DNA from 2 places in the Duganella sp. Leaf61 genome. Region 1 is predicted to be linked to the other one. Evidence: predicted binding sites of a transcription regulator. Region 1 holds the regulator's gene; the other holds the start of a gene.
The links. Region 1 encodes LexA, which represses DNA repair genes until DNA is damaged. Its sites were predicted from a motif close to ACTGTATNNNNATACAGT; they were not measured.
Positions count from the first base shown of each region.

Region 1 (7,664 bases):
TCGTCGGCCACGGTGATCAGCTGGCGCAGGATCGAGCGATCGCGCACGATCTCGGCATAGCGGCGGATGTTCGCTGCCGATGGCGTGTTTTGCGCCATGGCGTTCAGGTACATCAGGCCGCCGACGTCGTCGGCCTTGCCCAGTTGCGTCAGCGTTTCGAACACGGTGATCACGTCGGCCGGCTTGGACGCGTTGATCATCTTGACGATCTGTTCGAAGATGATGCGATGATCGTAACGGTAGAAATCGTCCGGGTTCATCATGTCGGCGATACGGTCGAACGCGGCGTTATCGCGCAGCAGGCCGCCAATGACGGACTGTTCTGCTTCGATGGAATGCGGCGGGACGCGGAGCGAATCGACTTGCGTATCGGAGGGGGCGTTCATGGCGCGAATTATACCTGCTTAGGCAGTGCAACAAAAAAAACGGGGCGAAAAAAAGCCGGGCGAGCCCGGCTTTTTTTCATGGTATTGCTTACTTGACAGGCCGAAACCCGATCAAGTCTTAGGCAGCTTCGCCCACAACAGCAACGGTCACTTCAGCGATCACGTCGGTGTGCAGAGCAACGCTCACTGGGAACTCGCCGGTGGTCTTCAGAGGACCGGTTGGCAGGCGCACAGCCGATTTCTCGACAGCGAAACCAACCTTGGTCAGCGCTTCAGCGATGTCGAAGTTGGTGACCGAGCCGAACAGACGGCCGTCAACACCAGCTTTTTGCGAAACGGTCACGGTCATGCCGTTCAGTTTCTCGCCTTGAGCTTCTGCAGCAGCCAGCTTGGCGGCAGCAGCTTTTTCCAGTTCAGCGCGTTTGACTTCGAATTCCGCAACGGCAGCAGCGGTAGCGCGGCGAGCCATCTTTTGCGGGATCAGGAAGTTACGTGCGTAACCGTCTTTGACTTTAACGACTTCACCCAGGTTGCCCAGGTTAACGACTTTTTCCAACAGAATGATTTGCATAGTTCTTCTCCAGATGCTTGTCTAAACTACGCAATTAAGCGTGGTGCAGATCGGTGTATGGCAGCAGGGCCAGATAACGGGCGCGCTTGATCGCGGTGTCCACTTGACGCTGGTAGTGCGCCTTGGTGCCGGTCAGACGTGCTGGCATGATCTTGCCATTTTCCTGGACGAAGTCTTTCAGGGTGTCTACGTCTTTGTAGTCCACTTGCTCAACGCCAGCGGCGGTGAAGCGGCAGAACTTCTTGCGCTTGAACAGTGGGTTTTGTTGCTTACGCTTTTCTTTAAGCTTGAGCTTGTTTTTGTCGAACTTTTTACCGAATGCCATGTGAGGCTCCTGTATTTAAATTGAGCTGTCCGTGACAGCACTAAAATCAATGATGTGAAACACCAGGCTTTTGCTATTGCGCGTCTTCTTGTTCAGGAAACCGGTGAACTGGTACACCCCGCCCAGCGGCGCCGCGTTGAACTTGCCTGAAATCTCGCCTGCGGCAACCGCAGAAATTTCAAACTCGCTCAACCGGGCGATTCCCGCCTCCATTTGCTGCGACCGATGCTGGAGTACAGCATTGATGATCGGCATGCCTGCCGGGGTGTAACGCAAGGCGTCACGCTCGGCAATGAGGGCAGTGAACTGGAGCTGGTTCAGCTCGGTTCCTTGAAACAATTAGGCTGCGGCAGGAGCTGGAGCAGCTGCTGGGGCTTCGGTGCGATGCGATTTGGCAGCATCTTCACGTTGTACCGACTTCATCATTGGCGAAGGAGCGGTTTCCGCTTTCTTCAGCTTGACGGTCAGGTGACGCAGCACGGCATCATTGAATTTGAATGCGGTTTCCAGCTCGACCAGGGTCTCGTTGTCGCATTCGATGTTCAGGCAGATGTAGTGTGCTTTGGCCAGTTTCTGGATCGAGTAAGCCATCTGACGACGGCCCCAATCTTCAACACGGTGCACGGAGCCACCGCGGGTCGTTACAGTGGTTTTGTAACGTTCGATCATCGCGGGCACTTGCTCGCTCTGGTCCGGGTGGACGATAAATACGATTTCGTAGTGACGCATGAAAACTCCCTTAAGGACTTGTGAATATAGCCCACCCTGGCGTCAAGACAGGTGTGGGAAGAGGTAAGCCCGCGACTATAGCAGCTTTTTCAGCGGAACGCCAGCCCGGTGTTGCCGGTGCTACAGTGCGATTTTCTTGTTCTGGAAACATGATCATGAAGTATCTGATTGCACTTGCGGCGCTGCCCGCCCTGCTGTTCTCTCCGCCCGGTCTGGCTGCCGCACCGCACGAAGAGGCGCCCATCAAGACCCGGGCCTACAGCACCCCTGCCCTGCTGTTCGCGCTGCGCACCGACACCCAGACCCTGGCGCGCCTCACGCCCGTGCTCGACCCCAGTTTCGATTTCGTGCCCGGCCCGCGCGAAGACGCGCGCCAGGGCAATGGCTACCGCCACCTGGGCGACCTGGCCCTGACCGTCCGCACCGGCAATGGCGCCGAGCGTACCTACACCTCGTTCGAGGCGCGCCGGCCGATCCACATACTGCCCGCAGGCCGGGCGCTGGCCGCTGCCGACATCAGCGCCAGCATGGGCGCCGAGATGGGCGCCAGCGTGCCGCTGGCAGTGGAACGACGCTGGCTTAACGAGCGCGGCACGCTGGTGCTGCGCTTTACCCTGATCAACCGGGATCGGCAACCGGTGCAGGTGGTGTCCGCCAGCATGCCGATGGTGTTCGAGCAACAAGGCTTCGGCGCCTCGGCCAAGGAACGGCAGGCCAGCAGCAGCACCGTCAAGCCGCGCCCGGGCGCGCCGGGCTCGGTGGAAGTGGCGCGCGCGAACGGCCAGCCGCCGGCGCTGCGGCTGCAACCGGACGGCCGCACCCCGCTTGACAGCTGGCAAGCCATGCCGGGCGGGCAACTGCAGGGCGAACAGTACGCCAGTTGGGTCACCAGCGGGTTTACCCTCAAACCGGGCGCCAAACGTGACATCGGCGTGCGATTCGTGATCCAGCCGCAAGGGGCAACGCGCTGATTTCTCATAGGGGAGCGTGGCACACTCCCCTGTGCAACAACTTTTTTCACATTATTTCGCTCAAAGCAAGAAATTCCCTTGCATTGGCGGTCATACTGTACAAAAATACAGACTGTCTATATACACAGCCCATTTTTTTACTGACCACGCCCATGATCAAGCTCACCGCACGCCAGGAACAAATTCTCAATCTGATCAAGGATGCCATCGAGAACACCGGCTTCCCGCCCACGCGCGCCGAGATTGCCAACGAACTGGGCTTCAAGTCGGCCAACGCCGCCGAGGAACATTTGCAGGCGCTGGCACGCAAGGGCGCGATCGAAATCGCCGCCGGCACCTCGCGCGGCATCCGCCTGCTCGGTGTCCATGCCGAACCTTCGACGTCCAAGATGCCTGCCGCGCTAATGATGTCGCTGCCACTGATCGGCCGCGTGGCTGCCGGTTCGCCGATTCTGGCGCAGGAAAACCTGGAAGCGAGCTACAACGTCGATCCGGCCATGTTTTCGGCCAAGCCCGACTACCTGCTCAAGGTGCGCGGCGAATCGATGCGCGACGCCGGCATCATGGATGGCGATTTGCTGGCCGTGAAAAAAATCGACAGCGCCAAGAATGGCCAGATCGTGGTGGCGCGCATCGGCAACGAAGTAACGGTCAAGCGCTATCGCAAGACGGGGTCGCTGGTGGAACTGCTGCCGGAAAACCCGGAGTTCAAGATCATCAAGGTCGATCCCGAGGCGGACGAGTTTGCGCTCGAAGGCCTGGCAGTAGGCCTGATGCGCACCTGGCACTAAAAAATATGGACCGCCGCGGCGGTCCATTGTTTTAACAACCTTTCAGCGCGCAGCTGAAGTCTTCCAGCAGGTCGTCCTCATCCTCGATGCCGACCGACACCCGTATCAGCGACTCCGCAATCCCCATCGATGCACGCCGTTCGGCGCCCATTTCAAAGAAGATCGTGTGCGCCACCGGGATGATCAGGGTGCGCGTGTCGCCAAGGTTCGACGCCGGGATTGCCAGCTTGAGGCGATTGAGGAAGTCAAAGCAATCGATGCCATCCTTCAGCTCAAAGCTCAGCAGCGAACCGTGCTTACGGAACAGCTCGGAGCTGATGCCATGCTGGGGATGCGATGCCAGGCCCGGGTAGTACACCGCCGCCACCCGCTCGTCCGATTCCAGCAATGTGGCCAGCGCCAGCGCGTTGCTGCTGGTGCGTTCCATGCGCAGCGCCAGGGTTTCGGCGCCGACGGCAATGTGGTGCGCCGCCTCGGGCGCCAGGGACGAGCCGAAGTCGCGCAGCGCCTTGGCGCGGATTTGCGCCAGGCCCCATTGCACCGGCTGCGCCTTTTTATAGTTCTCGTAGATGTTGGGGAACCGGGTCCAGTCGTACGCGCCGGTGTCGGTCAGGCTGCCGCCGAGCGCATTGCCGTGGCCGCCGATCGACTTGGTCAGCGCATTGACCACCAGGCCGGCACCGACCGATTTCGGTCGGAACAAATAAGGCGTGGTCATGGTGTTATCGACCACGTACAGGATGCCGCGTGCCTGGCACAGTTCGCCAATGCGCTTGAGGTCCGCTACTTGCGTGCGCGGGTTGGCGATGGTTTCGACAAATACCACGCGGGTGTTGTCGGTGATCGCCGCCTCGACATTGGCAACATCGGTGGCATCGACAAACGACACGCCCACGCCCTGCGCCATGGTGGTTTGCCACAGGCTGTTGGTGTTACCGAACAAGAACGACGACGACACCACGTGGTCGCCGGTGCGCAACAGCGCCTGGAACACGGCGCCGATCGCGCCCATGCCGGTAGCAAAGCAGATCGTGCCCACGCCCTGCTCCATCTTGTTCACCTTGTCTTCCAGCGCGGCGATGGTCGGGTTACCCTGGCGACCGTACCGGAAGCCCGGCTCCTTGCCCTGGAATACCGAGGCCAGCTGGCGCGCATCGGCATAGCCGAACGCGACCGACGTATGGATCGGCTTGTGCAGCGAACCGTGCTCGATGCCCTTCTGGCGGTCGTTGTGCAGGATGGTGGTGGTGAAACCGTAGTTTTTCTTGTCTGTCATGGACGATCAGCCCTCGGCGGCAGCCAGGTTCAGGTTCAGCTGCGAACGGCCCGCGTCTTCCGGCTTGGCGGCCTTGGTCGGGTTGTTGCGCTCGTTTTCGAGCTTGTCCAGGTACTCGCGGCTGACGTCGCCGGTGATGTACACGCCGTCGAAGCACGACGCTTCAAAGCTGGTCAGTGCCGGGTTGACGTCGGAAATGGCTTGCTTGAGCGCATCGATGTCCTGGTACACCAGGGCGTCGGCGGTGATCTCGCGACACACTTCTTCCACCGTGCGACCGTGGGCGATCAGCTCGTCGCGGGTAGGCATGTCGATGCCGTACACGTTCGGGTAGATCACCGGTGGCGCGGCCGACGCGAAGATCACTTTCTTGGCGCCGGAGTCGCGTGCCATCTGCACGATCTCGCGGCTGGTGGTGCCGCGCACGATGGAATCATCGACCAGCAGCACGACCTTGTCCTTGAACTCGTCAGGGATTGCATTGAGCTTCTGACGCACGGATTTCTTGCGTGCCGCCTGGCCCGGCATGATGAAGGTACGGCCGATGTAGCGGTTTTTAATGAAACCTTCGCGGTACTCCTTGCCCAGTGCCAGCGCCAGCTGGATTGCTGCCGGACGCGACGAATCGGGAATCGGCATGACGACGTCAATATCGTCGGCCAGGCCTTCGCGCACGATTTTCTTGGCCAGGTACTCGCCCATTTTCAGGCGGGTGTTGTACACCGAGGCGCCGTCGATGACGGAGTCAGGACGGGCCAGATACACGAATTCGAACACGCACGGATTGAGCGACGGATTGTCGGCGCACTGGCGCGTGTGCAGCTGCTTGTCGTTGTCGATGAAGACGGTTTCGCCGGGCGCGATGTCACGCACGAAGCGGAAGCCCATGCCTTCGAGCGCCACCGATTCGGAGGCGATCAGGTATTCGTTGCCCTGCTCGGTTTCATTGATGCCCAGGCACAGCGGACGGATGCCGTACGGATCGCGGAAGGCCAGCAAACCGACGCCAGCGATTTGCGCCACGGCAGCATAGCCGCCGCGCACGCGGCGCATCAGCACGGTAACCGCCTGGAAAATGGTTTCGGCATCGATCGAGATATCGACCGTGGCCTTCTGGATTTCGTGTGCCAGCACGTTGAGCAACACTTCCGAATCGGAATCGGTGTTGATGTGGCGGCGGTCGTTCTTGAACATCTCTTCCTTGAGCTGTTCCCAGTTGGTCAGGTTGCCGTTGTGGGCCAGGGTGATGCCGAACGGTGCGTTCACGTAGAACGGCTGCGCCTCTTCCTCGCTCGACGAACCGGCGGTCGGGTAACGGCAGTGGCCGATGCCCGAGTTGCCCTGCAGCGTACGCATATTACGGGTACGGAACACGTCGCGCACCAGGCCGTTGGCCTTGTGCATGGCGAACATGCTGCTATGATTGGTAGCGATACCTGCCGCGTCCTGGCCGCGATGCTGCAACAGCAGCAGTGCGTCATACAGCAGTTGGTTGACAGGTTGATGGGAGACGACGCCGACGATGCCACACATGTTGATGCTCCTGGACTGGACTTGCAGATTTAAAAACGTTGATTCAATTCACAAATTCAAACTTCAAAAATTCACATGCTGCGCCATTGCAGCGGGAAGGTAGTCCTTGACCACGCGCGCTCCCAGCTCACAGTACGGGCTGAGCAGCGCATTCTTCCAGAGTTCTTCTTGCGGCAATGCCGTCATCCCACCCAAGATGACGGCGGCCAGCACGATTACAAGGCCGCGGCCCAGGCCGAACACTGCGCCAAGCAGGCGGTCGAACAGGCTCAAGCCGCCGGCGTCAAGCAGGGCGCCCAGCACCATCGATAGCAAACCCATCAGGATCCGCGCGCCGATGAACAGGGCGATGAACGCCAGGATCAGCCGCAGTACTTCCCCGGGCACAACTTCGGGCAGCATGACCGCCAGTTGCGCCGCGTAGGCGTTGGCCACCACGAATGCCACAATCCAGCCCACCAGCGACAGCACTTCCTTGACCAGTCCGCGCACCATGCTGATCACGACCGATGCGGCCAGCACGAAGATCACCAGGTAGTCGAAGATGGTCACGACAAACGTCCCGGACGGTGCAGCCAGGTCAGACGGTTTCCAGGCGGCCAGCCAGGCCCATGCTTTGCAGCTTGGCGCGGACTTTTTCCGCCTCTTCCTTGCTGCCGAACGGCCCCACGCGCACGCGCGTGACCTCGCCCGACGGCGCTTTTTGCGTGTACGAATTGATGCCGGCCTGCTTGAGGCGCTCGCGCAGTTCGCTGACCTTGGCCTGGTCGCTCAGCGCGGCCACTTGCAGTACGAATTTCTGGCCGGATTCGGCTGCAACGTTGGACGCACCAGGGGGCTTGGCGGTTTTGCCTTCCAGGATGGCCAGGGCGCGCGCATCCTGCGCCTGTTTGCTCTCGGCAGCGGGCTTGGCGGCGGCTTTGGCTTCAGCGGCTTTGATGTCGGCAGCGCGCGACTCGGCCAGCTTGCGGTCGGCTTCGGCGCGGGCGTCCGCCTTGGCTTTGGCTTCCTCGCGGGCCTTGGTCCTGGCGTCGGCTTCGGCCTTGGCTCCCGCCTTGGCGTCGGCCAGCTTGCGCTCGGCT
Region 1 covers NZ_LMLM01000012.1:45,492-53,155, forward strand. Annotated here, with positions in the region: gene ASF04_RS09180 (replicative DNA helicase) at 1-386, opposite strand, end outside; gene rplI (50S ribosomal protein L9) at 505-957, opposite strand; gene rpsR (30S ribosomal protein S18) at 992-1,282, opposite strand; gene priB (primosomal replication protein N) at 1,298-1,603, opposite strand; gene rpsF (30S ribosomal protein S6) at 1,622-2,011, opposite strand; gene ASF04_RS09205 (DUF5695 domain-containing protein) at 2,167-2,982, shown strand; gene lexA (transcriptional repressor LexA) at 3,135-3,773, shown strand; gene ASF04_RS09215 (cystathionine gamma-synthase family protein) at 3,805-5,049, opposite strand; gene purF (amidophosphoribosyltransferase) at 5,056-6,582, opposite strand; gene ASF04_RS09225 (CvpA family protein) at 6,646-7,134, opposite strand; gene ASF04_RS09230 (SPOR domain-containing protein) at 7,163-7,664, opposite strand, start outside.

Region 2 (7,664 bases), on a different contig from region 1:
CGACCAGCACGTAGCCCCCGGTCCAGCCCATGATGTAAGCGAGGCCATCGAAGCCGTGCAGGTACAGGCCGCCGGCCAGGCTGATGAAGCTCGCTGCCGAAATCCAGTCGGCAGCAGTGGCCATGCCGTTGAACATGGCCGGCACCTTGCGCCCCGCCACGTAGTATTCAAGCACGTTGGACGTGCGGCTCAGCACCCCCAGAATCGCGTACAGCACGATGGTGGCAAACATGAACAGGTAGCCGATCCAGATGCGCGGCATGCCTTCCTGTTCCAGCAGCGTGAGGGAAAGCAAAAAACCGCCGAAGCCGGCGGTAAACAGCAGGTAGTAGCGCCGCAGTTTGCTGACGAAGCTGCGTTCTGTCATGGTTTGATCCTGGCAGCGGCACGGGCCTGGCGGTCGAGCCGGCGCATGCGCCAGGCATAGAAGCCGATGATGGCCAGATATACCAGCGACGCGCCTTGCGCGGCCAGGTAAAACGACAGCGGCCAGCCGAAGATCGACAGGTTGTTCAGTTCGCGCGCGAAAAACGCCGCGCAAAACGTCGTGATCAGCCACAGCAGCAATAACCAGCCGGTCATGCGGCGGGTTTGCTGCCAGTGGTGGCGGCGAATGGATTTATCCATGCTTTATCCTTGGCTATCCAAAGTGGGGCGGCTCATCGGGCGTATCTGGCGGATCGGCTGGCAGCGGGAAGGTCAGGCGGAACAGGCTGCCCGGCAGCTTGGCCTGCTGCACGCGCGGATTGTTGAACACATCCACCTCGGCGCCGTGCTGCTGGGCGATTTCGCGCACGATGGCCAGGCCCAGGCCGCTGCCTTCGGCAGTGTTGCCGAGGATGCGGTAAAACCGCTCGAACACGCGGGTGCGCTCGGCCGGTGGAATGCCGGGGCCCGTGTCTTCCACTTCCAGCAGCGCATGGTCTTCGATATCGACGCGCACCCGGACGGTAACGCTGCCGCCGGCCGGCGTGTAGCGCAGCGCGTTGTCGATCAGGTTGGACAGCAGCTCGCGCAGCATGGTGGGGTCGCCGGCGATGTGCACCGGCGCCGGTGGTTCTTCGTAGCCGAGGTCGATCTGCTGCACGAACGAGGCCTGCACCCAGTCGTGCACGGTGCTGCGCGCCAGCGCCGACAGCTCCAGTTGCACCATGCTGGAGCCGGCCTGCGGCTGGTTTTCCGCGCGGGCCAGGGCCAGCAACTGGTTGACCAGCCGCGTGGCCGATTCCGAGCTCTTGGCCAGTTGCTCGAGCGAGCGGTGAATTTCGCCGCTGTCGGTCTGGCGCAGCGCCAGCTCGGACTGCATGCGCATGCCCGCCAGCGGCGTGCGCATCTGGTGCGCGGCGTCGGCAATAAAGCGTTTTTGCATCTCGATGGTGTGGCCCAGCCGTTCGAGCATTTCGTTGAGCGAACCGACCAGCGGCGAAATTTCCTCCGGCACCAGGTTCGAGGCAATGGGGCTGAGGTCATCCGACCCGCGTGCGCGTATGCGTTCCTGCAGCTGCGCCAACGGAGAGAGCCCGCGCGACAGCGCAAACCACACCAGGGCCAGCACGATGGGCAGGATGATGAACTGCGGCAGGATCACGCCCTTGATGATCTCGTTGGCGAGCTGGGCGCGTTTTTCCAGTGTTTCGGCCACTTGTACCAGCGCCAGCGGCGGATGGGACGAGGGGGCGCTGTCGCTGGGTTCGACGCGGATATGGATGTAGGCGACGCGCACCGGGGTGCCATGCATGGTGTCGTTGCGAAAGCGCACGCTGCCGGCGCGGGCCTGGTCTTCGTCGGGATCGCTGCCGGGGTGGGGCAGGTCGCGGTCGCCGTCGATGGCGTCGCCGCGCGGCCCGAGGATCTGGAAATAGATGTTATCGACATCGTCGGCGCGCAGGATGTCGCGCGCGGCGCCGGACAAGCCCCGGATCAGCTTGCCATCGACCGAGCGTACCTGCTGCGCCAGCACGGTCACGCTGTCTTCCAGCGCATGGTCGAACGGCTGATTGGCGATCGACTTGGCCACCAGGTACGTAATCGCGATGCTCATCGGCCACAGCAGCAGCAGCGGCGCCAGCATCCAGTCGAGGATCTCGCCGAACAGCGAGCGTTGCATGCTCTCGTCGGGCTCGACGACAGGCGGCTGGTACTCGGGGGCGTCGTCTCCCGCGTCGGCCGCCTGCTGGCTCACTTGACCGCGTCTCCGGCTTCGACGGCAGCAGCCTTCGCGTCAGAATATTTTTCCAGGCAATAGCCGAGACCGCGCACGGTGACGATGCGCACGCCGCCCACCTCGATCTTCTTGCGCAGCCGGTGCACATACACCTCGATGGCGTTGTTGCTCACCTCTTCTCCCCATTCGCACAGGTGATCGACCAGTTGCTCCTTGGAGACCAGGCGGCCGGTGCGGGCCAGCAGGATTTCCAGCAAGCCCAGTTCGCGCGCCGACAGGTCCAGCATCTGCTCGTTGATATAGGCGCTGCGGCCCACCTGGTCGTACGACAGCGGACCGTGCTTGATCACGGTGGCGCCACCGCCCGCGCCACGGCGGGTGAGGGCGCGCACCCGCGCTTCGAGTTCCGATAGCGCAAATGGCTTGGCCATGTAGTCGTCGGCGCCCAGGTCGAGACCGTTGACGCGCTGCTCGATCGAGTCGGCTGCGGTGAGTATCAGCACCGGCAGCAGCGAGCCGCGCGAGCGCAAGCGGCGCAGCACTTCCAGGCCCGACAGCTTGGGCAGACCCAGGTCGAGAATCAGCAGGTCGAACTCCTGGGTGGAGAGGGCGGTATCGGCCTCCTGGCCGTTGCGCACGCAATCGATGGCGTAGCCGGACTGGCGCAGCGAGCGGGTGAGCCCGTCGGCGAGAACGCCGTCATCTTCGGCAAGTAATATACGCATGTGGATACTCCGGGTGCACTGGGGCAAAGACTCAAGCCGGTATTGTGTTGGATTTTTTGCTTGCTGGCGAATTTTTGCACGGCGCCCGGGCGCCACCAAAATTAATCGACATTTCAATCAAATCGCGCTTGCGCTTATCACTGTTTTTTTATACAGTACTACCTGTACCGACAAATTGTCACCACCAACTGGTTGAAAGCACATTATGGACGATAAAAAAGCTGTAGTACCCGCATCCGAGAAAGCCAAGGCGCTCGCCGCCGCGCTGGCTCAGATTGAGAAGCAGTTCGGCAAAGGTTCCGTCATGCGCATGGATGCCAGTGCGCCGATCGAAGAAGTACAAGTGGTCTCCACCGGTTCGCTGGGCCTGGACGTGGCGCTGGGCGTCGGCGGCCTGCCGCGCGGCCGCGTGGTGGAAATCTACGGTCCTGAATCCTCGGGCAAAACCACGCTCACCCTGCAAACCATCGCGGAAATGCAAAAACTGGGCGGCACCTGCGCGTTCATTGATGCCGAGCACGCACTGGACGTCACCTACGCCCAAAAGCTGGGCGTCAACCTGAGCGACCTGCTGATCTCGCAACCGGACACCGGCGAACAAGCGCTGGAAATTTGCGACGCCCTGGTGCGTTCCGGTTCCGTGGACATGGTCGTGATCGACTCCGTCGCCGCGCTGACCCCACGCGCCGAGATCGAAGGCGACATGGGCGATTCGCTGCCAGGTTTGCAAGCACGTTTGATGTCGCAAGCACTGCGCAAGCTCACCGGCTCGATCAACCGCACCAACACCCTGGTCATCTTCATCAACCAGATCCGCATGAAAATCGGCGTCATGTTCGGCAGCCCGGAAACCACCACCGGCGGTAACGCGCTGAAGTTCTACGCCTCCGTGCGCCTGGATATTCGCCGTACCGGTTCGATCAAGTCCGGCGACGAAGTCATCGGTAACGAAACCAAGGTCAAGGTCGTCAAGAACAAGATTGCGCCACCGTTCAAGGAAGCGCACTTCGACATCCTGTACGGCGCCGGCACCTCGCGCGAAGGCGAAATCCTGGACCTGGGCGTGGAAGCGAAGATCGTCGAGAAATCGGGTTCGTGGTACAGCTACAACGGCGAACGCGTCGGCCAGGGCAAGGACAACGCCCGTATCTTCCTGCAAGAGCGTCCGCAACTGGCGTGGGAAATCGAAAACCGCGTGCGCGAATCGCTGGGCGTACGTTCGCTGCCGCCACTGGCGCCAGTGGCCGCTGAAAAGCCTGATACCGTCGTCAAGCTCAAGCCTTCCAAAGGCGAAGCCGACGCGGCTTAAGTTGACGTTGCGTATGTTTTAAGGAGTGCCGGGCCATCATCGCCCGGCATTCTTAGAGGTTCCATCATGCCCCGTCCCCCCCTCAGCCTCAAAGGCCGCGCCCTGCGCTACCTGTCCCAACGCGAGCACAGCCGTCTCGAACTGTCGCGCAAGCTCGCACGCTATGCCGAAGATACCGACGACGTCGACGCCTTGCTCGACCTGCTCGAAAAAAACAACTGGCTGTCGCAAGAACGTTTTTCCGAATCGCTGATCCACCGCCGTTCTGCCCGTTTCGGCAATGCCCGCATCATGGCCGAGCTGCAAAGCCACGGCGTGCAGGGCGAAGCGCTGCAAGGCCTCAAGGAAAGCCTGGCCGACACCGAGACCGCGCGCTGCTGCGAGATCTGGGAACGCAAGTTCGGCGAAGTTGCCACCGACCCCGAAGGGCGCAACAAGCAAATGCGCTTCCTGCTGCAACGCGGCTTCTCCCAGCGCGCCATTCGCACCGCCATGAAAGGCACGGCCGATTTCGACCAGTGATTGCCGATATTTCCATTGTGAATGCCTGCAAATACCCCTGCCAGCGCCAACGGTTTATCGCCAGATGTCATATGACACGTATCAACTCGGTCTGGGGTGTGCTACACTTTTACGGTTTTTGCAGCACCGTGGGTGCGGTGGTTGTCCGTAGAAGCTACGGCAACGTATATTTTTTATAAGAGAAATGTACAGGGCTGCTAACTAATCATGCCGCGCGAGCGGTATTCATCTTATGTCATTGTCGATTCCTGTTCCTCGTCGTGCGTCCCGCACGCGCGCGATCGCCGCCTCAGCGTGTACACGCCATGGCGGACCGCATGGTATCGATGCCGGTTACACCCTCCTCATGCACCCCCCGATTTGCCTTGCCGCCAGTACGATCAGCGACCGGGCCATAGTTTTACCCGAGCATCACACTATTCCGCAGTCTTAATCGATTTTTACACATCAGCATCAGAAGGGAAGCCAGCATGAAGATCCATGAGTATCAAGGCAAAGAAATCCTCCGGAAATACGGAGTGACGGTACCACGCGGTATTCCGTGCCTGTCCGTCGAAGAGGCAGTAAAAGCTGCTGAAACCTTGGGCGGCCCGGTCTGGGTTGTAAAAGCACAAATCCACGCCGGTGGCCGTGGTAAAGGCGGCGGCGTGAAAGTCGCAAAATCGCTGGAACAAGTTAAAGAATTCTCCGAGCAAATCCTGGGCATGCAACTGGTCACGCACCAGACCGGTCCAGAAGGCCAAAAAGTACGTCGCCTGCTGATCGAAGAAGGCGCAGACATCAACAAGGAACTGTACGTATCGCTGGTCACCGACCGCGTATCGCAGCGCGTTGTTCTGATGGCCTCGTCGGAAGGCGGCATGGACATCGAAGAAGTCGCTGAATCGCACCCTGAACTGCTGCACTCGATCGCCATCGATCCAAAAGTCGGCCTGACCGACGCTGAAGCTGCCGGCATCGCTGCCAAGATCGGCGTACCAGAAGCCTCGATCCCTGACGCCGTCACCAACCTGCAAGGCCTGTACAAAGCCTACTGGGAAACCGACTCGTCGCTGGCCGAAATCAACCCGCTGATCCTGACCGGTTCGGGCAAGGTTATCGCGCTGGACGCCAAGTTCAACTTCGACGCCAACGCCCTGTTCCGTCAACCAGAAATCGTCGCTTACCGCGATCTGGACGAAGAAGATCCAGCTGAAGTCGAAGCGTCGAAATTCGACCTCGCTTACATCTCGCTCGACGGCAACATCGGCTGCCTGGTGAACGGCGCCGGCCTGGCCATGGCCACCATGGACACCATCAAGCTGTTCGGCGGCGAGCCGGCCAACTTCCTCGACGTCGGCGGTGGTGCCACGGCTGAGAAAGTCACCGAAGCCTTCAAGATCATGCTGAAAAACCCGGGCCTGAAAGCCATCCTGGTGAACATCTTCGGCGGCATCATGCGTTGCGACGTGATCGCCGAAGGCGTGATCACCGCAGTGAAAGCCGTGTCGCTGAACGTGCCGCTGGTCGTGCGCATGAAGGGCACCAACGAAGATCTGGGCAAGAAGATGCTGGCCGATTCCGGTCTGCCGATCATCGCAGCCGACACCATGGAAGAAGCAGCGAAGAGCGTTGTTGCAGCTGCTGCCGGTCAAGCTTAATTAAGGAATCACTATGTCCATTCTGATCAATAAAGATACCAAAGTCGTAACCCAAGGTATTACCGGTAAAACCGGCCAATTCCACACCCGCGGTTGCCGCGACTACGCGAACGGCAAAAATGCCTTCGTGGCAGGCGTGAACCCAAAGAAAGCCGGCGAAGACTTCGAAGGCATTCCAATTTTCGCTAACGTTGCAGAAGCGAAAAAAGAAACCGGCGCCAACGTGTCGGTCATCTACGTCCCACCAGCAGGCGCAGCCGCCGCAATTTGGGAAGCCGTAGAAGCCGAGCTGGACCTGGCAATTTGCATTACCGAAGGCATTCCAGTGCGCGACATGATGGCACTGAAAGACCGCATGGCCAAAGCCGGTTCGAAAACCCTGCTGCTGGGCCCTAACTGCCCAGGCCTGATCACCCCTGACGAAATCAAGATCGGCATCATGCCAGGTCACATCCATAAAAAGGGTCGTATCGGCGTGGTGTCGCGTTCGGGTACCCTGACCTATGAAGCAGTGGGTCAGCTGACCGCACTGGGCCTGGGCCAATCGTCGGCAGTTGGTATCGGCGGCGACCCGATCAACGGTCTGAAGCACATCGACGTCATGAAGATGTTCAACGACGATCCTGATACCGACGCGGTCATCATGATCGGCGAAATCGGTGGTCCGGACGAAGCCAACGCCGCTTATTGGATCAAAGACAACATGAAAAAACCAGTGGTCGGCTTCATCGCCGGTGTGACCGCTCCTCCGGGCAAGCGCATGGGCCACGCCGGCGCGCTGATCTCCGGCGGCGCTGACACCGCACAAGCCAAACTGGAAATCATGGAAGCTTGCGGCATTACCGTTACCAAGAACCCGTCGGAAATGGCGCGTCTGCTGAAAGCCATGCTGTAATCACAGGCTTTACTGCAACATAACAAAAGGGAGCCGTGTGCTCCCTTTTGTCATTTTTGATTGACGAAAATTGTCAGCGCTGACAAATCGCGCCAGCGCGACTGACAAAAAACGGCAGTTTTGACACTGCCGCAGCATGGTTTGCCCCGGCGCAGAGCTGGCACGGCGATTGCGATATCTCAGGTGTGACACTGACCCATCTCAACCCCGGAGACGCACCCATGAAATCCCTCAAACACATGAAGTCCATGAAATCCCAGGCCCAGGCCGGCTTCACCCTGATCGAACTGATGATCGTGGTGGCCATTATCGGCATCCTGGCTGCTGTTGCCATTCCTGCTTACAGCAACTATACGGTCAAGGCCAAAGTCGCCAACATCCTGGCGGCAGCGGACGCGACCAAAACCGC
Region 2 covers NZ_LMLM01000001.1:712,503-720,166, reverse strand. Annotated here, with positions in the region: gene ASF04_RS03125 (sodium:solute symporter family protein) at 1-367, opposite strand, end outside; gene ASF04_RS03120 (DUF4212 domain-containing protein) at 364-627, opposite strand; gene ASF04_RS03115 (sensor histidine kinase) at 641-2,182, opposite strand; gene ASF04_RS03110 (response regulator transcription factor) at 2,179-2,889, opposite strand; gene recA (recombinase RecA) at 3,095-4,198, shown strand; gene recX (recombination regulator RecX) at 4,265-4,720, shown strand; gene sucC (ADP-forming succinate--CoA ligase subunit beta) at 5,191-6,360, shown strand; gene sucD (succinate--CoA ligase subunit alpha) at 6,374-7,255, shown strand; gene ASF04_RS03085 (pilin) at 7,477-7,664, shown strand, end outside.
Region 2: the regulator LexA is predicted to act here: its motif matches at 3,029-3,046, upstream of recA (recombinase RecA).